One region of the Vibrio sp. TBV020 genome, then DNA from elsewhere that is predicted to be linked to it. Evidence: predicted binding sites of a transcription regulator. Region 1 holds the regulator's gene; each other region holds the start of a gene.

Region 1 (5,117 bases):
CCACTAAAAAGCTTGTGGTTGTCACGTCTGCAAGCCATATGAAGCGTGCATTGAACGAGTTTCACTCTGCAGGAATGGAGCCTTACCCCGCGCCAACCAATTATCTTGCACACGACAATATTACCCAAGCATGGGAAAAGTACACACCTAAAGGAAAGTACTTAGAACAAACAGAACGCTACTGGCATGAAACGTTGGGGCGTATATGGCAATCATTACGCGACTGGGCGTCAGATTATGAAGAGAAAAGCCTAGAGTCAGCAGAAAGTAAAATCTAATAGATAAAAAAATACCGAGGAAAACCTCGGTATTTTTTTATTCTTTGTGCAGGAAGATGCATTAATCCCCTGCGAACATGTAACCTTCACCATGCACGGTAACAAAGATTTGCGGATTCTTCGGATCGAACTCCATCTTTGCACGCATACGACGAATCAATACATCGATAGTTCGATCGTTAGGCGCATCTACACGGTGGCTAATCATGTTTAAAATACGTTCGCGGCTTAACACTTGGTTCGGGTACGAAGAAAGCGCCACCAGAAGCTCATATTCAGCTTTCGTTAACTTAACTGGTTCACCGTTGCGGCTTAACGCTCGACGTTGAACATCAAACGTCCAGTCACCGAAGCGAACCATGTTCTCGTTTGATTTGTCGCTCTCTGTATTTCCAGACACATTACGTGCTGCTGAAATTCGCCAAAGCAAGTTTTTTACTCGAACTAATAGCTCGCGCAGTTCAAAAGGTTTCGTGACATAATCGTCTGCACCCATTTCTAGGCCAACAATTTTATCAATGCTATCCGTGCGTCCTGTTACCAGGATAATTCCAATGTCTGACTGACTGCGAAGTTCGCGAGTTAGCATTAAACCATCTTCACCAGGCAGGTTAATGTCCAACATCACCAAATCAATCGCATTACTTTGTAGCATGTCACGCATTTGCTCGCCGCTTTCAGCTTCGCTTACGTCGTACCCTTCATTCTGAAAGTAACCAACTAGCTTGCTGCGAGTAACTGCGTCATCTTCTACAACTAGTACGTGATAACTCATCTACACCACTTAATTTACATTGGGATTTGCTCTTTCTATTATTCTATTCATAAATAGTAACATTTCTAGTATTTATCACTTTAAAAACTAGAAAGATGATTTTTTATTGATTCAAGACAAAACTTTTCTAGGCATTAATATCTTCCAACATTCCTATTTATCTTGTCATACAAGCCGTTACCGCTATTCATTTTTATTCGTTACAATATCGGTAATTATTTGGGGAGTAATACCTAATGAAAGAAATCAAAACATTTAACGAACAACGTGCAGAAATCTATTGGTGGCTATCTAGCCTTTTCGCAACTGAGCTAACTGAAGAAAATATCGCACAATACCAATCACCAGAGATTCGTACTTTCTTAACTGGATTGGGTGAGAACGAACAACTAAAGCCTGCTATCACCCGTATTACGGATGCGCTGAACCGACTAATGGATCGTGAAGATGCTCAATTAGAGCTAGCTGCAGACTTTTGTGACCTTTTCTTAAAATCCGATAAGGACTCAGCACTTCCATACGCGTCTATGTACATTGGTAAATCGGGTCTACTGAATGACACTCCAGCCAAAGAGATGGAAGCATTAATGGCCGAGCATGGCGTCGAGGTAGACAAAAAACTCAACGAACCAGCCGATCACATTGCAATTGAACTCGATTTCTTGGGTAACTTAATCGTGGGTTCAAATAAATCGGAAGATGAAAGCCAACTAGAAGAGGCATTCAAGGCTCAAGAAGCATTTATTCAGCAGCATCTGTTGAGCTGGGTGCCACAGTTCTCAAACAAGTGCCAGAAATTCGATGAGTTTGGTTTCTACTCAGCTATTAGCACATTGACAGTCGCTTTCTTAGAGTTGGATTGCCGCTATCTGCTAGGCGAATAAAGACAAACATTGTGACCTCTCGCAGGTTGCACTAGCGTTTTTTGTTTGCTCTTAAGTGTTTTGCGGTCTAATATTGTGACCGCAAACGATAAAAACAAACGAATCAAATACAAACCGCTAAATAGAGCGGTTTTTGTGTTTCTGATACTTTCTGCCTAAATATTCTAAACTGAATATTAACTCAAGGCAGTCATCGACAGGACAGAACCTTATGGCCACTATAAAAGACGTTGCTCGCCTTGCTGGTGTATCGACGACAACTGTGTCACATGTAATTAATAAAACTCGCTTTGTTGCTGAAGCTACGCAAGAAAAAGTAATGGAAGCAGTGACTGAACTGAACTACGCACCTAGTGCCGTTGCACGTAGCCTGAAGTGCAATACGACACGTACGATTGGTATGCTAGTGACTCAGTCAACGAACCTTTTCTTCTCTGAAGTCATAGATGGTGTAGAGAGCTACTGTTACCGCCAAGGCTATACGCTGATCTTGTGTAACACGGGTGGTATCTATGAGAAGCAGCGCGACTACATTCGCATGCTGGCTGAAAAGCGCGTTGATGGCATTCTTGTTATGTGTTCTGACTTAACAGAAGAGTTAAGTGAGATGCTCGACCGTCACAAAGACATCCCTAAAGTAGTTATGGACTGGGGCCCAGAGAGCTCACAAGCAGACAAGATCATCGATAACTCAGAAGAAGGCGGCTACTTAGCGACGAAATACTTGATCGAACGCGGTCATACAGACGTCGCCTGCCTAAGTGGTCACTTTGAAAAAGCTGCATGTCAGGAACGTATTCGTGGCTTCAAGCGTGCGATGAATGAAGCGAACCTACCAGTTAACGAAGATTGGATTCTAGAAGGTAACTTCGAGTGTGATACCGCTGTACTTGCAGCAGATCAAATCGTTGCTATGGACAAAAAGCCAACTGCAATTTTCTGCTTCAACGACACGATGGCCCTTGGCTTAATGAGCCGCTTGCAGCAGAAAGGTATTCGCATTCCAGAAGATATGTCTGTAATTGGCTACGACAACATCGAACTGGCAGAGTACTTCTCACCACCGCTGACGACAGTTCACCAACCAAAACGTCGTGTAGGTAAAAACGCTTTCGAAATTCTACTAGAGCGCATTAAAGACAAAGAGCATGAAAAGCGTATCTTTGAAATGCACCCTGAAATCGTTGAAAGAAATACCGTACAAAACATTAAGAAATAACTTATTTGACATACACTTAGCCAACAAATCTTATTGGCTAAGTGTATAAGTTAGGCTCTATTTATTGAACCAAGATCACACTTATCCTATTCAGGCGTGATGTTCTGCCCAAAATCCATTTATCCTTATTATTGTTCGATTATGCCACGAACAGGGCAAACCATTTCGAAAGAATGGGACGCAAAGCCTCCGGCCTTAAACAATTGATTTGTCTGGTAGCGGGGTTGCCGATGGTAAATATGCACACGTTATATTGAGTATTCTTGTACTCGTATGACACCTGATTGACAAAAAGCCTGCATAATTTTGCTACTCTCTCGGACCTGAATTGGTGGCGTATACATATACACCGAGAATACACAGCATGGATAAACCAATACTAAAAGACTCAATGCGACTGTTTGAGCCCCTAGGCTTAATAAAGTCTCGCTCAATGTTTGGTGGCTTCGGTATTTTTGCCGACGACACTATGTTTGCATTAGTCGTCAATGATAAGTTGCACGTTCGGGCAGACGATGCACTTGCAACGCAATTTAAATCTCTCAGTTTAGAACCTTACGTTTATAAAAAACGTGGCTTTCCCGTCGTCACAAAATACTTCGCTTTAGGCGATGATTGCTTCGACGATACTTCAAAGACTCTTGAGATTGCCCAGGCTGCACTTTCGGCAGCAAACAGTGAAAAGAAAAAACAAGCGAAAGCTAAACCAAACCGCCTAAAAGATCTGCCTAATTTGAGACTCGCAACTGAACGAATGCTCAAGAAAGCAGGGATTGATAGCGTTGAGAACCTAGAAGCAACTGGAGCAGTGGACGCCTTCAAAGCGATTCAATCTTCACACTCTTCAGACGTCAATGTCGAGTTGCTCTGGGCATTGGAAGGCGCAATCAATGGTACTCATTGGTCTGTAATTCCTCATAGCCGTCGCGAAGAGCTCTTAAGCCAATTAAGTCGCTAACGCAATTTCATTTCCTATTTTAAAAAGTCAGCCATTGTGCTGACTTTTTTGTCTTTATTGAAATTTACTGCTTGCTTTCCCTGTCTAGTCTATTAACACTTTGTTTAATCGGCCATGATTCTTGATGGAGCAGCTCATGAATAAAAAAATCATACTAGGCATTATCTTTGTTTTACTTATTGTTTTCCTTGGAATGAACTTTGGCCAGTACCTAACGTTAGAAAATGCTAAAGCACAACAAGCAGAACTTGCACAGTACATCAGAAACAACTTTATTGTCGCAGCACTTACCTATTTCTTAGCCTATGTGGCAATCACTGCATTCTCTATACCCGGTGCCGCTGTTGTCACTTTATTAGGTGGAGCTCTTTTCGGTTTTTCAACCGGGTTACTTATCGTTTCATTTGCCAGTGCAATTGGTGCTACGTTAGCCTTTTTAAGCAGTCGATTTTTACTACGTGATTGGGTACAAGGTAAGTTTGGAGAGAAGTTATCTGCTATCAATAAAGGTGTTGAAAAGGATGGCGCTTTCTACCTGTTTTCACTACGCCTAATCCCAGTGTTCCCATTTTTCTTAATCAACTTGTTAATGGGACTTACCCCAATTTCAACCGCTAGATACTACCTTGTGAGTCAACTTGGTATGTTGCCAGGCACTGCGGTTTACATTAATGCAGGTACTCAGCTTGCTCAGATCGACAGTCTATCAGGGATAGTTTCCCCTACTGTTTTAGCCTCATTTGCCCTACTTGGACTGTTCCCTGTTATCGCGAAATGGGTAATGGCAAAATTTAGAACTGAGCCATCAGCATCAAACGGAAGTGTTTAATGAAAATATTTTCAGCAGCCACACCAACCGAAGCTCATATTGTTTGTGAGCTTCTAAAAACGGAACAAGTGCAGTGTGAAGTTCGAGGAGAAGGAATTTTTGGACTTCAAGGGGAAGTCCCATTTGGAGAAAATAGTGAGCCATACATCTGGCTACTTAACGATAAAGACCACT
Region 2 (5,117 bases), 1.3 Mb from region 1:
GTCGCCATAAATTCTTAAGGTATGTCATGACAGCTCAAAATATCGACGGAACTCTTATTTCCCAAACCGTTCGTTCAGAAGTAGCCGCACGAGTGAAAGCTCGTAAAGAAGCAGGACTTCGTGCTCCTGGTCTTGCGGTAGTCTTAGTTGGAGAAGATCCAGCATCTCAGGTATATGTGGGCAGTAAACGTCGCGCTTGTGAAGAAGTGGGCTTTATCTCAAAGTCTTTCGATCTTCCTGCAACGACAACTGAAGAAGAGCTTCTTGCTCTTATTGATGAATTAAATGGTGATAACGAAATTGACGGTATCCTTGTTCAGCTACCTCTTCCTGCTGGCATTGATGCAACACACGTACTAGAGCGTATCCACCCTGAAAAAGATGTTGATGGCTTCCACCCATACAACGTTGGTCGTCTAGCGCAGCGCATTCCAAAGCTACGCTCATGTACGCCTAAAGGCATTGTTACTCTGCTTGATCGTTACAATATCAATCTACGTGGCATGCATGCTGTTGTTGTAGGTGCTTCTAACATCGTTGGTCGCCCAATGACACTTGAATTGCTACTTGCTGGCTGTACAACGACAACATGTCACCGTTTCACTAAAGATTTAGAAGGTCATGTTCGCCAAGCAGATCTTGTTGTTGTCGCTGTCGGTAAACCTAACTTTATTCCAGGTAATTGGATCAAAAAAGGCGCTGTTGTGGTTGATGTAGGTATCAACCGCCTAGAATCAGGCAAACTGGTTGGAGACGTGGATTACGAAGTCGCAAAAGAAAACGCAAGCTTCATCACTCCTGTACCAGGTGGTGTAGGCCCGATGACTGTAGCAAGCCTGATTGAAAATACGATGCTGGCATGCGAACAATTCCATACTAAAAAATAGAGCTCAAAGCGTTTAACAGCATTAAAAAAGGGTTGATGTTTAAAGACATCAACCCTTTCTTTTTGTCCGTCATTCCCGAGAGGGAAGAATGACCGAGTTGGGAATCTCTTTCTGTAAGTCGAACAACTTAACCAGTTTCCCTACTCTCTCCTTCATCGCTCTATGGAATGACACGCAGGAGAGCTCTTACAAACTAAGAATCACACCCGCAATTGAGGCACTCATTAGGTTTGCCATCACACCTGCAGCAATCGCACGGAAACCATATTTAGAAATAAATGGACGCTTTTCCGGTACTACGCTACCTAAGCCACCAATTAGCATTGCCATTGTCGAGATATTGGCAAAACCACATAATGCAAAAGTAACAATTGCTTGTGAGTGCTCACTTAGCTGTGCTTTAACATCCATCAGTTGGATGAAGGCTACGAATTCGTTTACAACAACTTTATTGCCAATCAAAGAGCCCGCTGTTACAGCTTCTGCCCAAGGGATGCCTAATAACCATGCGACTGGAGCAAATAGGTAACCAAGCAATAACTCAAAGCTTAGTGACATACCCATTAATCCACCAACCCAGCCTAGCATGCCGTTTAGCATCGCGATGACACTGATAAACGCTAAAAGTGTTGCACCAACCGCAACGGCAATACGCAGACCAGACATAGCGCCATCAGCCATTGCTTCTACAACGTTAGTCGCTCTAGGCATTTCAACGTTATCCAGCTCAGTGCTTGTATCGATAGTCTCTGTTTCTGGCACCATGATTTTTGCCATCAATAGACCTGCAGGTGCTGACATAAAAGCAGCGGCAATTAGGTAATTAAGCTCTACACCAAGAGATGCGTAGCCAACCAATGTGCCACCAGCAACCGATGCTAAACCACCAACCATCACAGCGAAGAACTGTGAATCTGTCATATGTTTTAGATAAGGCTTAACAACAAGTGGGGCTTCAATCATGCCAACAAAAATGTTCGCAGTTGCAGACAAAGACTCAGCGCGGCCGATACCCAATAGTTTTTGCAGACCGCCACCAATCACATTGATAACTTTCGGCATCAGGCCGATATGGTATAAGCCTGAAATCAAAGCAGAGAAGAAAATGATGATACCAAGTACATTGATGGCAAACGTAAACCCACCCGTAGCTAAGCCACCGAATAGGAACGCGATACCTTCTTGGCCATAGTTAATGAGGTTAGAAACCGCGCCTGTCACACTATTCAGAGCTTCTTTACCTGCAGGGACATAAAGCACCAATAGGGCAAAAGTAACCTGAAGAGCAAAGGCTAACGAAACTGTTTTTACGTTGATGCTTTTTCTATTCGTAGAGAGTAACCAAGCTAAGAAGAGAATGGCAACAATACCAAGAATTGAGTTCATAACATGAATCCGACAAAAGGGGGAACAAGAGTGGCGCCGGAGTGTATAGACTCAAAAATGAGATGCAAATCACATTTGTTAATATGATGATGCTAGGCGACGAACAAAAAACAAACAGCCACATAACTCACTGTTTTATAAAAACTTAAACGTTTGCCTTTCATTATTGTTTCTATATGGAAAAGATGTTTCTAGCTTTAGAAATAATACACTTGTCACTTCCTAAGACTAAGGCCGTTGAATATAAGGGCTTAGCCGCTTATCCCAATGACAAGGCATACCGATCTTTTGTTTAATAAAATCAATTACAGCAACTGTCTTTTTCGGTAAGTAACGACGACTTGGGTAAACCGCATAGAAAGGCATACTTTGAGAAGCTCGCCAATTCGGGAAAAGTTGAATCAGCTCCCCATTCTTGAATTCATCTCCAATAAGATAGGTTGCTAGATAAGCAATGCCCCACCCTGCTACCGCAGCATCACGAACCGCTTCAGCCAAATCTACTGAATAGTTACCTGAAACTTTAACGTTGATCTGCTCCTGGTCATTTGAAAACGCCCAACGTGTGTAGTCTCGCTCCCAGCTTCTGTAAATCAAACAGTTATGAGCGTTAAGATCACTAGGATGGAGCGGCGTCGGATTATTCAGCAAATAGTCAGGTGAAGCTGCAACGACAAATTGTGAATCAGCAAGACGCTGAGCAACGTAACCTTCTGGTAAGTGTTCATTGTTGGTGATCCACAAGTCGAGCCCTTCTTGCAACATATCCACTTTATAGTCAAACAGGTGTACCTCAACCTGTAAGCCCGGGTATTGCTGGCGCAGCTCTTCAATGGCCGGAATAATATGCAACGTACCAAATGACTGAGATAAGCCTAGCTTCACTAACCCTGCTACCTCATCGCGCTGACATTCAATTTCTCTTTGTGCCTCATCTACGATCTCAACTAACTTGATGCAATGCTCGTAGAAGTACTGGCCAGCTTCTGTGGGTGTGAAGCTTCGTGTGGTTCGCTGCACTAGCTTAATACCCAGAGAATCTTCCAACAACGCCAGCTGTTTACTCACATGAGAAACGGACACGCCTAAGCTTTTAGCAGCCTGAGTGAAGTTTTGATGTTTCAATAAAGCAGCAAAGACCACCATTTGAGAAGCTCGTTCTGACTGCACTGTTACTCCAAAAGAAAAAGGAGCTCAATTGAGCTCCTTTGTATAAATTAGTGATTCTTACAATGTGATTCTGTCGGCAAGGTGACTCACCGCAAGTGCGAAGTAGTAAGAGCGATTCCACTTCATAAGAACATTGTAGTTGTTGTAAACCAAATAAACTCGACCGTTGGCATTGTCCGGCGCCGTCAACCATGCGTCGACGTCAACTTGTGGCAATGAGCTTCCATCGTAACGAGTAATACCAAGTTGGTTCCACTCCGCTAAGGTTTTCTCTTTGCCTTCAACGCGCCCCTCTAGGTCCATGTTGAAACCAGATGGCAGTTTCACCTGACGCCCCCAAGTGAAGGTGTCGTTCCAACCAGACTGACTCAGATAGTTAGCGGCTGATGCAAATACATCCGCTTCCGTGTTCCAAATATCCTTCTTGCCATCTCCGTTGCCATCAGCGGCGTAAGTAAGAAAAGAACTTGGCATGAATTGGCATTGACCCATTGCTCCAGCCCAAGAACCTTTGAAGTCCTCAAACTGAATATGGCCTTCATCCAAGATCTGCAGTGCCGCCATGGTCTCTTGACGGAAGAAAGCTTCTCGACGACCGTCATATGCCATAGTCGACAGCGCATCAATCACCGGGTAATTCCCAGTAAAACGGCCAAAGTTACTTTCTACACCCCAAAGCGCGACGATGAATCTTGGTTGTACACCGTATTCTTCACCAATTCGACTTAGCTCTGCATAGTGCTCTTTATAAAGAGACTTCGCCTGTTTCACCTTCCAATCAGGCACCGCCCTCGGGATATATTCATCCAACGTTAAACGTTTTTCAGGCTGATTCTTATCCGCTTTCACTGCACGAGGCTTATGCTCAACCTCTGCAAATGCTTGGTTGATGACTTGCTCAGATATGCCTTTATCTCGAGCCTCACTTTTGAGCCCCTCAATGTACTGCTCAAAAGTCCCCTCATTGGCGTAAGCTGAGGAAGCAATAGCTAAACCCAATGCAACTGACAATAACTTCTTCACTTCTGCCCTCCTTGAGCAAAATAAGTAACAATCCGAGTTTAAGTGTCTATTCGCCTTCGGATTGTTGACGAGCTTGTTTTTGCTCTTTGTATTCTTCTAATAAGTTCTTTGGTGGTGGCGGTAGCTGCAAGAAAAAACCTTCATCTTCGAGAGATTGCTTCACTTTTTCTACATCCACTTGTGCAAGGCTACGCCCTTCAAGTTTAACTACCATTACCATGGTAGGTTTGCCAAACATTTGCATTAATGTGTCAGGAACTTGTGAAAAATCATCCTTTTTCGGGATATATAAGTAAGCGCCTTCTTTTTTAGAACTTTTGTAAATTGCACAAAGCATGGGAAACCTTTGTCCGTTTAATTCATGGAACGTTAGCGTTTTGCCATTTTTGAGAGCAAAACAGTCAATTGAGCGCAAGATAGCTTGCTGTGCTTATTGTAGGAATATAACATGATACCCCTAGTCTCAGGCAACGCCCTTAAGAGGTTGTAAGTAAAAGATGTCACAGACCCCAGACCTAAAAGGCAGTAGCTTTACTTTGTCAGTTTTGCACCTTTCTGACAACGATGTAGAAAAATCGATTCATTTCTTACAAGAAAAGGTTACTCAGGCACCTGCATTTTTTGCACAGGCCCCTGTTGTCATAAACATAT
Region 3 (5,117 bases), 780 kb from region 1:
GGTTACGTTTTGGCTTGCGTTTTCGATTGGCAACCCACCTTGCCAACAATAAGTCTGTTAAATGCATCATGAAACCATCAAACCCACCATACCAGTGATGATCGCGCTTGGCTGAAACAATCTTGCAGCCAGTTAATGCTCTAAGCTTGTGTGCTGCCCCCGCGTGGTCAGGGTGCATGTGGGTAACGACAACAACGGATAAATCACTAAAGGATCGTTGCAGATCGTGAGTGATAAATTGTTTGATGTACGAAATATCCGCTCGGGATGCCCCATCAAGTAGCATAAGTTTGTCTGAGTACTCTGCTAAGTAAATAGTTTGAATATACCCGTCTATAGCATGAAGTTTCACAACGCACCCTGTTAACATTTAATTTACATTTAACGATAGCAAGGTGGTTTAACACAATAAAGAGTAATAGCTCTAATCTGTGAGCGCGGTTTATAGCTAAGAGTTTCGTTGACCAAACTTCAAAAGCTTTCCGTCCGTACGATAAAAAATAAGCGCAAGTAGAATCAAGCTACATCCGATTAGTTTATTTCTCGAAAGTTGCTCTCCATACCAAACGATACTCAGAATCACCGTCCAGATCGGCTCAAGCAACATAATCAATGCTGCATTGCCTGGGTTACACCCCTTTTGTCCCAAGGTCTGCATGACGTATCTAAGACTAGTCGCGAGCAAAGCGCTTAGTGCAAACCATCCCCAGATTGACGGTTCAATAGACGTAGGTACAGATTCAAACAACGCAGAAGCAATTAACGCAATCACACCCGTCACGAACAACTGAATTGCTGTGAGCAGTAACACCGGGATCTTCTGCGCCAGTTTACTATTTACATTGAAATGAAGAGCCAATAAACAAGCGTTGGCAAAGAACCAGATTTGACCACTTGAAATGTTCCAACCATTGGTCAGAGACAACATAGCTAAGCCACTGATTGCTATCGGCATCGAGAACCAAAATGCGCGCTTTGGCCTCTCTTTATAGAGTACCCAAGCGATGATTGGCACAATAATCATCGAAAGGCTGACAATAAACGCGCCCTCGCCCAGAGTTTCACTTATCGAAATCGCGTATACCCAACTTAGCAAAGCAAGAGCGAGGATCAACCCTCCCCCTAAAGCTTGAAAAAGGAGGTGACGGGTCAATTGACGTACTTGTTTAAAGCACAATGGGAGTAAGCAGATCGATGCGACCAAAAACCGGAGTCCTACAAACCCGAATGGCGGTAACCCTTGAATCGTTTCTTTTGAAAAGATCCATCCAAGGCCCGCTAATGCAGTGGTCGCAACCAGTATCCAAGCAGCTTTATTTTCAGCGTTCAAAGTAACTTCTCGTTGTTGTAATTATTTTATAATTTATTGGGCGATAGTGTCAGAATCATCAACGAATAGCTACGACTTAATCTACTCAAATTCGGAATTTGGGAGTACTCTAGACGGCACTATTATTTAATAAGTGTTTACTATGATTATTGTCGGACACCGAGGCGTAGCAGGACGCTTTCCAGAAAATACTAAAGCCAGCTTCACAGAAGCCATTGAACTTGGTTTAAAGTGGATTGAAGTAGATATCCAACCTTCTTTGGATGGGCACTTGGTTGTTTGCCATGACCATACAGTAGATCGTTGCAGTAATGGTACTGGTAGAGTCGACTCCCTTACGTTATCTCAATTAAGACAACTCGATTTCGGCGCTCGATTTCACTCTTCTCACACAACGCAAACCATTATGACGCTGAGTGAGCTTCTCGAATTTGCACACGATAATCAAATCGAACTGAATTTAGAGATTAAGGTGGATCGCCATGACAAAAACGCGGTGTGCGAACAACTAGTCGAAGCGCTCGAGCAGGGAAAGCTGAATCAATCTCGTATCCTGATATCAAGTTTCGACCATGACGTTTTAAAACAAGTCCGTCAAACATTACCTGATATTCGTATTGGCGTGCTTGCAGAACGCTTCAAGCAACAGCACATTCGTTTACTTCATGAGATAAATGCGTTCAGTTACAACCTAAATTACCGATGGGTAAATCGTCAGCAAATTGAGACGCTTCACAAACAAGGTTTCCAAGTTTGGTGCTATACAGTTAACAACCCAAATTTACTTAAGCATCGTATGGATCTCGACGCAATATTTAGTGATTTTCCAGAACGTTTTCTGTAATTCCCCCATCTAATTCCTTCTCCTGTCTATACAGTGTTGTACCGTACCTACTGTACAGCACTGTATAAAATCCGTGCATCCCTCACATTTTCCATTTTCTACCGCTAGTCAATACAACTTATACCAAAACCCAGTTATTTATTATAAATCAGAAAGTTAAGACCAATCTTAGACTTAAAGCCTTTCTCGGGCGATGAAATTTCGCTCAAAAAACACTTGATCATATAAACCAAAATAACTACTGTATAGACATACAGCATGTACAAAGGAACAGTTATTATGATTCAGGCACAACACTCAGCTCGCACATTTTCAAAGTTTAATGTTCTTGCACAACCGACGCAGCCAATGAACATTGATAACAACACTCTTCACCGTCTTGCCGGTCTGTCTGGGCAAAGTCAGTGGATTCTTTTTACAGCCGAATGTCCTCGCCCAAACTATGATCAATTTGCTGCTTCTCATGTCAGCTGCAAAAAAATTATTCAAATGAAGCCTTCTCACACTCAAACTGAATTTGAAATCGTAAAGAAAGCCATTGAATCTGGTAATGCGAGTGCTGTAGTTGCATCAACCAATGTTTCTCCTGTTGAGCAAAGCCTTCTAAAAAGTCTTGCACTTCAGTTCCAGTGTGAAGTCTTCTTCGTTGAGGGCAGAGTTAACCAGTACCATTAACAAGCTCAACGATAAACACTGCCTTTGCCCCCTCTTGTTTGAGGGGGCTTTTCTTTTCTCTCATTTACGCCTAATCCTCTCGCCCATATAAAAATTTAGCAAACGTTTGCTTTTTCTCTGGAAGCTCTAAATAGTTCTGGTATCATGCGACTCAAATCTATTATCTCCGTTGATAATTTCCACGTTGCTTAAGATAGGAATGTCTAGATGAGTCTCGCTGACCAAGTTCTTGCCGTAAATGATGATCTTCCAATTCGTACCGATAAACCTGTCCACAGTGGCAAGGTTCGCTCTGTTTACTGGCTTACTGAAGAAGACAGCAAACGCCTAATCAAAGAAAAAGGCTACGACGTTGCCCCTGACGCGCCATTAGCGATCATGGTGATCAGTGATCGAATCTCTGCGTTTGACTGCATTTGGCATGCGGAAGGCGGTTTAAAAGGTGTTCCGGGTAAAGGTGCTGCTCTCAACGCAATCTCGAACCATTGGTTTAAACTATTTAAAGAGAATGGTCTTGCAGATAGCCACATTCTTGATATCCCCCACCCATTCGTATGGATTGTTCAAAAAGCCAAGCCAATTATGATTGAGGCAATTTGCCGTCAATACATCACGGGTTCTATGTGGCGCGCATACGAAAAAGGTGAACGCGAATTTTGCGGTATTGAGTTGCCTGAAGGTCTTGAGAAAGACAAAGCACTTCCAGAACTGTTAATGACACCGTCAACAAAAGGTATCCTTAAAGGGATTCCTGGCGTACCAGAAGCTGATGATGTGAACATTACACGTAAAAATATTGAAGACAGCTTTGCATCATTCAATTTCTCTAAGGCAGAAGATATTGCTCAATACGAGAAGCTATTGCGTGAAGGCTTTGTGGTTATCAGCAATGCATTAGCAGAGGTTGATCAAATCTTTGTCGATACCAAATTCGAGTTCGGCTACGTGAATGACGCAGCAGGCAATGAAAAGCTAATCTACATGGATGAAGTAGGCACACCTGATTCATCACGTATTTGGGATGAAGACGAATACAACACTGGTAACATCGTAGAGAACTCAAAAGAAGGTTTCCGTCAGTTCTTGCTTAACCACTTCCCTGATCCAGACATTCTGCTTAACAAAGAACGAATGGACGAGCGTGAAGCACTAGCGAGAGACAACGCTCTACCGCTAAAAGCATTGCAGGATATTTCTCGTACTTACATTGGCATCGCTGAGAAAATCACAGGTCAGAAAATCAAACTAAGCTCTAATCCAAAGCAAGAGATCATTGATATTCTTGGAAAAGAATACGGCTTGATTGATTAAATTCTCTATGATTTATCAATTACTTAAAACAACGCGCTCCAACATGGGGCGCGTTTTTATAAGCTCACTTCACTCCGCCCCTCTTCCCTAGGCGTAACTTAACAAACTTTCTCCTTTGTTGGAGACAAACTCCTATCAATCACTGCTCGATAAGGTTATAAATAGCAAGTTTCCCCTAATCTTTGACTTCTATGGATTATCTTGCGCTTTCACGTATCAGCTTAAAGCACTTAACCGTTCTACATGTCCTATTAAGCACGCACAGTGTAACTAGCGCAGCGAACATACTTTGCGTTACCCCATCTAGTGTTAGCAAAACACTGAGCCAACTACGCGAGCAACTTCGTGACGAACTTTTCTACCGCGATGGAGGCCAACTGGTTCCAACCGCTTTTGCCCTTAGTATTGGCCCTGAAGTACATAAAATTTTATCCAGCATGAACGGTATTCTTCATCAAGGGGAATTTAATCCAAGTGAGTTTACTGGTGAGATCTCTCTTTCAATGCGAGAAAGCACGTTTGAGTTGTTCTCAGGTAAAATCGCTATGCTCACCAAACAGTTGGACGTATCTCGCGGCATTAAAGTGTATGCCAAGGAACAATTGAGTTTCGATGCCCTTACTCGTGGGCAAGTGGACTTTATGATTCTTCCGCACGATATAAGCCAGCCTCCTACCCGAAGCAGAGAGCTAATGTGGAAACAAATATTGTCTGATGAGATGGTCTGTCTTATGGCAAAGAATCACCCGCTCGCAGATACCACACTTAGCACAGACGATTACCTAGCCTATCAACATATTGGGATCTTGGATAAAGATTTGTCGGAGCCCTATTTCGAACAAAATCTGACCCAACGCCATGGTTCGCGCAAGGTGGTAATGTCAGTGGCAGACTTTGGCGCCGCTGCCGTGATGTGTCATCAAAGTGATTACCTATTTACATGCTCAAAGAAATGGG
Region 4 (5,117 bases), 1.5 Mb from region 1:
GTTGTTTCTGTTGATAAGCAGCGTGCGGCCGAGCTAGGCATTAGTGTTCAAGAGATATCTGAAACGCTAGAAATTATGCTAGGTGGTAAGAGCGAAACGACTTTTGTTGAGCGTGGTGAAGAGTATGACGTTTACCTACGTGGTGATGAAAATAGCTTCAACAATGCGTCCGACCTAAGCCAAATCTACATGCGTACTGCTTCTGGTGAGTTGGTGACACTTGATGCCGTAACCAAAATTGAAGAGGTCGCGTCGTCGATTCGTCTGTCGCACTACAACAAACAAAAAGCGGTAACGATTACTGCGAACCTGTCAGATGGCTACACGTTAGGTGAAGCGCTAGATTTTCTTGACCAGCAAGCGATTGAAATACTCCCGAGTGACATTTCGATTAGCTACTCAGGAGAGTCAAAGGACTACAAAGAGAACCAATCAAGTATCTTAGTGGTATTTGCGCTGGCGTTGCTGGTGGCTTATCTGGTTCTTGCTGCGCAGTTTGAAAGCTTTATCAACCCACTTGTCGTGATGTTTACTGTACCTATGGGGGTATTTGGTGGCTTCCTTGGCCTATTCGTGATGAGCCAAGGTCTGAACATCTACAGTCAGATCGGTATGATCATGTTGATTGGTATGGTAACCAAGAACGGTATATTGATCGTAGAATTTGCTAACCAGCTTCGTGACCGCGGAATTGAGTTTGAAAAGGCAATTGTCGACGCTTCAGCACGTCGCTTACGCCCAATCATGATGACTGCGTTTACGACTCTTGCAGGTGCTATTCCATTGATTATGTCGACTGGAGCAGGCTATGAAAGCCGAGTGGCGGTTGGTACGGTTATCTTCTTTGGTATGGGCTTTGCGACTCTGGTTACTTTGTTTGTTATTCCGGCAATGTATCGTTTGATTTCAGCAAGCACGCAGTCACCTGGTCATGTTGAAGCCGAACTGAACAAAGAGCTAAGCCATGACGTGAAGGCTCGTACTTCGCATGGTGAGTTGAACTAATCGCGTGGTTCAACGTGTTATTCCATAGAGCGACGAAGGAGAGAGTAGGGTATCTCATAGAGTATTCGATTAGCTGCAAGAGCTACCCAACTTACGAGTCCCTCGTTCTAGGGGATGACAGTGGAAAGTGTTAAAAAAGGGGCAGACGTTAAACGTCTGCCCCTTTTTTCGTTTGCCGTGTTTAACCGTAATTAACGGAGTAACGAGTCGGTTTATGGTTCATAGCCAGTACGAGGTTAAGAGCGATAGCACCTAGTATCGATAAGCCAATAACTTCAGGTGAGACGAAGAAAAACGACGCTACTAGAATACAGAAATCGATAGCTAGCTGTGATTTACCTACTGAGATTCCAAACTTGTCTTGGATAAACAGACATAAAACGTTGAAACCGCCTAAGCTTGAGCGATGGCGGAATAGAATCAACATACCAAGTCCCATCAACAAACCACCGGCAACTGCGCAGTACACTTCATTAATCGTATCTAAGCTAATCACTAAATAGAGGTGATCGGCGAAAATTGACACCAAAGCGCCTGAAATGGCACTGTTAAATGCGAAACGAGAGCCAAAGCGCTTCCACGCTAATAAATAGAATGGGCAGTTAGCCGCAAAGTAAAGCATACCAAATGAAATGGGTACAAATTGACTAGCCAAAAGCGCCAAGCCTGTTGTGCCACCTGTCAGTAAAGATGCTGATTGTAGAAAGAAGACGCCCTGAGCCACTAAAAAAGTGCCAGTTAAAATTGCGATCCAATCTTCTTTTCTTGAGTGTTTTTCCATCAATTTTAAATTTAACTAGTCAATAATGGCGTGCATACTATTTAAAAATTAAGGATTTCGGTAGCTTGAGACTGAAATTTAAGGTAAACCTATGTAATCATCGTTTTACGGAGTGTAAAGGATAGAATTGACACTTTTCAGAAGTTATCACTTTTGGAAATCGCCATGATGATATTCTTCGTAAAGCATTATGAAAAAACTGCATGAGAAAAAATTGAATTTTCTCTTTATGACCTAGATCAAATTATGTAGAATGCGCGTCATTAGCTTAATGCAAACGTTTGCGTCGGTTAAAAAACGTCGGTATTGAGGTCAAAAATCAGTTTTTTTGCAATTTTTAAGTCTTAATCTGAGTCAGGAGATACAGATGCTAAAGCGTGATATGAACATCGCAGATTACGATGCGGAACTGTTCGCAGCAATCCAAGAAGAAACTCTTCGCCAGGAAGAACACATCGAACTAATCGCTTCTGAAAACTACACAAGCCCACGTGTAATGGAAGCTCAAGGTTCTCAGCTAACTAACAAGTACGCTGAAGGTTACCCAGGCAAGCGCTACTACGGTGGTTGTGAGTACGTAGATAAAGCAGAAGCTCTAGCTATCGATCGTGCATGTGAACTATTCGGTTGTGAGTACGCGAACGTACAGCCACACTCTGGTTCTCAAGCAAACAGCGCTGTGTACATGGCACTGCTAAACCCAGGCGACACAGTTCTAGGTATGAGCCTAGCACACGGTGGTCACCTGACTCACGGTTCTCCAGTAAACTTCTCTGGTAAGCACTACAACGTTATCCCTTACGGTATCGACGAAGCAGGTCAGATCAATTACGACGAGATGGAGCAACTGGCTCTAGAGCACAAACCTAAGATGATCATCGGTGGTTTTTCAGCTTACTCTCAAATCGTTGACTGGGCTCGCATGCGTGAAATTGCTGACAAAGCAGGTGCTTGGCTATTTGTTGATATGGCGCACGTTGCTGGTCTAATCGCAGCAGGTGAATATCCAACACCAGTTCCACATGCTCATGTTGTAACAACAACGACTCACAAAACACTAGCAGGTCCACGTGGTGGTCTAATCCTGTCTAACGCTGGCGAAGAGATGTACAAGAAGCTGAACTCAGCAGTCTTCCCTGGCGGTCAAGGTGGCCCTCTAATGCACGTTATCGCGGGTAAAGCAGTTGCGTTCAAAGAAGCAATGGAACCAGAATTCAAAGCATACCAAGCTCGCGTAGTGAAGAACGCTAAAGCAATGGTTGCTCAGTTCCAAGAGCGTGGTTACAAGATCGTTTCTAACGGTACTGAAAACCACCTGTTCCTAGTTGACCTAATCGACAAAGACATCACAGGTAAAGATGCAGATGCAGCACTAGGTGCAGCAAACATCACTGTAAACAAGAACTCAGTACCAAACGATCCACGTAGCCCATTCGTTACTTCAGGTATCCGTGTAGGTTCTCCAGCAATCACTCGTCGTGGTTTCACTGAAGAAGATGCAAAAGAGCTAGCGAACTGGATGTGTGACGTTCTAGATAACATCGGCAACGAGGAAGTTATCGAAGCAACGAAAGCAAAAGTATTAGAAATCTGTAAGCGTCTTCCAGTTTACGCTTAATTTTCGTCATAGTTGACTGAACTTCGTTGTCGGGCATGCTCATTTACACTTGTAAACTCCGCGTGCCCTCCTAGAATTTCAGCCAACTATTTAGAAAATTTAATAGGTAGTATGTGAGTTCTTTGAACTTTACTCATCTACTTTGAAAATGAATTAAAGCTCTATCGTTTGATAGAGCTTTTTAGTTGGTATTGTGAAAATAACTAGAGCCAACTCAGTTTGAAAACGAATTTAAGCCTCATCTTCGGATGGGGCTTTTTGGTATCTGTGGAAGTAGATTTTAGAACTGAGGGCGAAGAACAAGAGCGTAGAAGGGAAATAGCTATTGTCATTCCATAGAACGACGAAGGAGTGAGTAGGGAATCTATAAACGTGGAAGAGATCCCCAACTCGTTCGTTCCTCACTCTTGAGGATGACGAAAATAAAAAAGGGTAGACGCTGAAACGTCTACCCCGACAATTTTGTTCGAAACTTGCTTACTTAGGTAGGCTAATCAACGTACCTGACTTACATTTGAATGAGTAGTACTTGCGGCTTTCGCTGAACTTACCAAGACCTTCACCATCGCAGTAATCAAAATTAATATCGCGCATCGTTGCTAAAGTTTCTTCGCTGTTTAAAGAAAACTTAGCACCGTCAGCACAGACAATGCGAACGCGCTCATCGTCGCTAACTGAATAAAGAGATACGTCGGTATTACAAAGTTCGAAAGAGGCTTCACGAAAGTTGTCTTGCTTTGTATTCGAAGCGCAGCCTGCTGTCAGCGTCGCAAGTGCCACTGCAACTAATCCTAATCTCTTCATAATAAATCCTTTGATGATTTTATCTTGTGCTTATAACTAGTTAGATAAGCCTATATAAGAGTCGCTGTTCATTCAACCGCTGAAACAAAAAAGGCTGACTTACTCAGTCAGCCTCTTCAACAAGTTGAAAGGTATTAGCTTACTTCTACACCTTGTGCTTGTAGGTCAGCGTGGTACGACGAACGTACGAATGGGCCACAAGCTGCGTGAGTAAAGCCAAGATCTAGGGCGATCTCTTTCAGTTCATCAAACTCTGAAGGTGGCACGTAACGCTCAACTGGTAGGTGGTGACGGCTTGGTGCTAGGTATTGACCTAGTGTCAGCATCGTTACGCCGTGCTCACGAAGGTCCTTCAATACTTGAATGATTTCTTCTTTGGTTTCACCAAGACCCATCATAACACCAGATTTTGTTGGAATATCTGGGTGCTGTTCTTTGAACTTCTGTAGTAGCTGTAGTGACCACTTGTAGTTCGCACCAGGACGAGCCTTACGGTATAAGCGAGGCGCTGTTTCTAGGTTGTGGTTGAAGACATCTGGTGGATTGTCTTTCATTAGCTCTAGCGCGACATCCATACGGCCACGGAAGTCAGGAACAAGCGTCTCGATTCGAATGTTCGGGTTAAGTTCGCGGATTTCGCGGTTACAATCAGCGAAGTGTTGTGCACCACCATCACGTAGGTCATCACGGTCAACAGACGTAATAACGACATACTTCAGTTTCATATCTTGGATGGTTTTCGCCAATTTCTTTGGCTCATCCTCTTCAGGAGTAAGAGGGCGACCGTGGGCAACGTCACAGAACGGGCAGCGACGAGTACAGATGGCACCAAGGATCATAAATGTAGCGGTACCGTGGTTAAAACATTCCGCTAGGTTAGGACATGATGCCTCTTCACAAACAGAGTGT

Evidence for each region. The regulator PurR, encoded in region 1, represses purine synthesis genes. The targets are predictions, from matches to a motif close to TNANGNAAACGTTTNCNTNA.
Region 2: a site for PurR is predicted at 2,415-2,434, ahead of AAFX28_RS19535 (NupC/NupG family nucleoside CNT transporter). Genes of this name have one in related genera too.
Region 3: a site for PurR is predicted at 2,944-2,963, ahead of AAFX28_RS17340 (phosphoribosylaminoimidazolesuccinocarboxamide synthase). Genes of this name have one in related genera too.
Region 4: a site for PurR is predicted at 2,056-2,075, ahead of glyA (serine hydroxymethyltransferase). Genes of this name have one in related genera too.

Annotation. Positions count from the first base shown of each region.
Region 1 is NZ_JBEEAQ010000003.1:1,224,674-1,229,790, reverse strand. Features, by position in the region: gene elyC (envelope biogenesis factor ElyC) at 1-278, shown strand, start outside; gene torR (two-component system response regulator TorR) at 340-1,053, opposite strand; gene torD (molecular chaperone TorD) at 1,290-1,937, shown strand; gene purR (HTH-type transcriptional repressor PurR) at 2,149-3,156, shown strand; cyclic di-GMP riboswitch class I at 3,301-3,388, shown strand; gene AAFX28_RS13595 (TfoX/Sxy family DNA transformation protein) at 3,521-4,114, shown strand; gene AAFX28_RS13590 (TVP38/TMEM64 family protein) at 4,251-4,943, shown strand; gene AAFX28_RS13585 (putative signal transducing protein) at 4,943-5,117, shown strand, end outside.
Region 2 is NZ_JBEEAQ010000003.1:2,551,394-2,556,510, forward strand. Features, by position in the region: gene folD (bifunctional methylenetetrahydrofolate dehydrogenase/methenyltetrahydrofolate cyclohydrolase FolD) at 27-887, shown strand; gene AAFX28_RS19535 (NupC/NupG family nucleoside CNT transporter) at 1,074-2,273, opposite strand; gene AAFX28_RS19540 (LysR family transcriptional regulator) at 2,502-3,443, opposite strand; gene AAFX28_RS19545 (lytic transglycosylase domain-containing protein) at 3,501-4,466, opposite strand; gene AAFX28_RS19550 (YcgL domain-containing protein) at 4,513-4,803, opposite strand; gene minC (septum site-determining protein MinC) at 4,964-5,117, shown strand, end outside.
Region 3 is NZ_JBEEAQ010000003.1:2,008,134-2,013,250, forward strand. Features, by position in the region: gene AAFX28_RS17320 (MBL fold metallo-hydrolase) at 1-352, opposite strand, end outside; gene AAFX28_RS17325 (DMT family transporter) at 449-1,330, opposite strand; gene AAFX28_RS17330 (glycerophosphodiester phosphodiesterase) at 1,473-2,174, shown strand; gene AAFX28_RS17335 (hypothetical protein) at 2,454-2,849, shown strand; gene AAFX28_RS17340 (phosphoribosylaminoimidazolesuccinocarboxamide synthase) at 3,057-4,160, shown strand; gene AAFX28_RS17345 (LysR family transcriptional regulator) at 4,352-5,117, shown strand, end outside.
Region 4 is NZ_JBEEAQ010000003.1:2,725,570-2,730,686, reverse strand. Features, by position in the region: gene vexH (vibriobactin export RND transporter permease subunit VexH) at 1-1,005, shown strand, start outside; gene AAFX28_RS20485 (YitT family protein) at 1,187-1,786, opposite strand; gene glyA (serine hydroxymethyltransferase) at 2,154-3,404, shown strand; gene AAFX28_RS20475 (hypothetical protein) at 3,882-4,208, opposite strand; gene lipA (lipoyl synthase) at 4,343-5,117, opposite strand, start outside.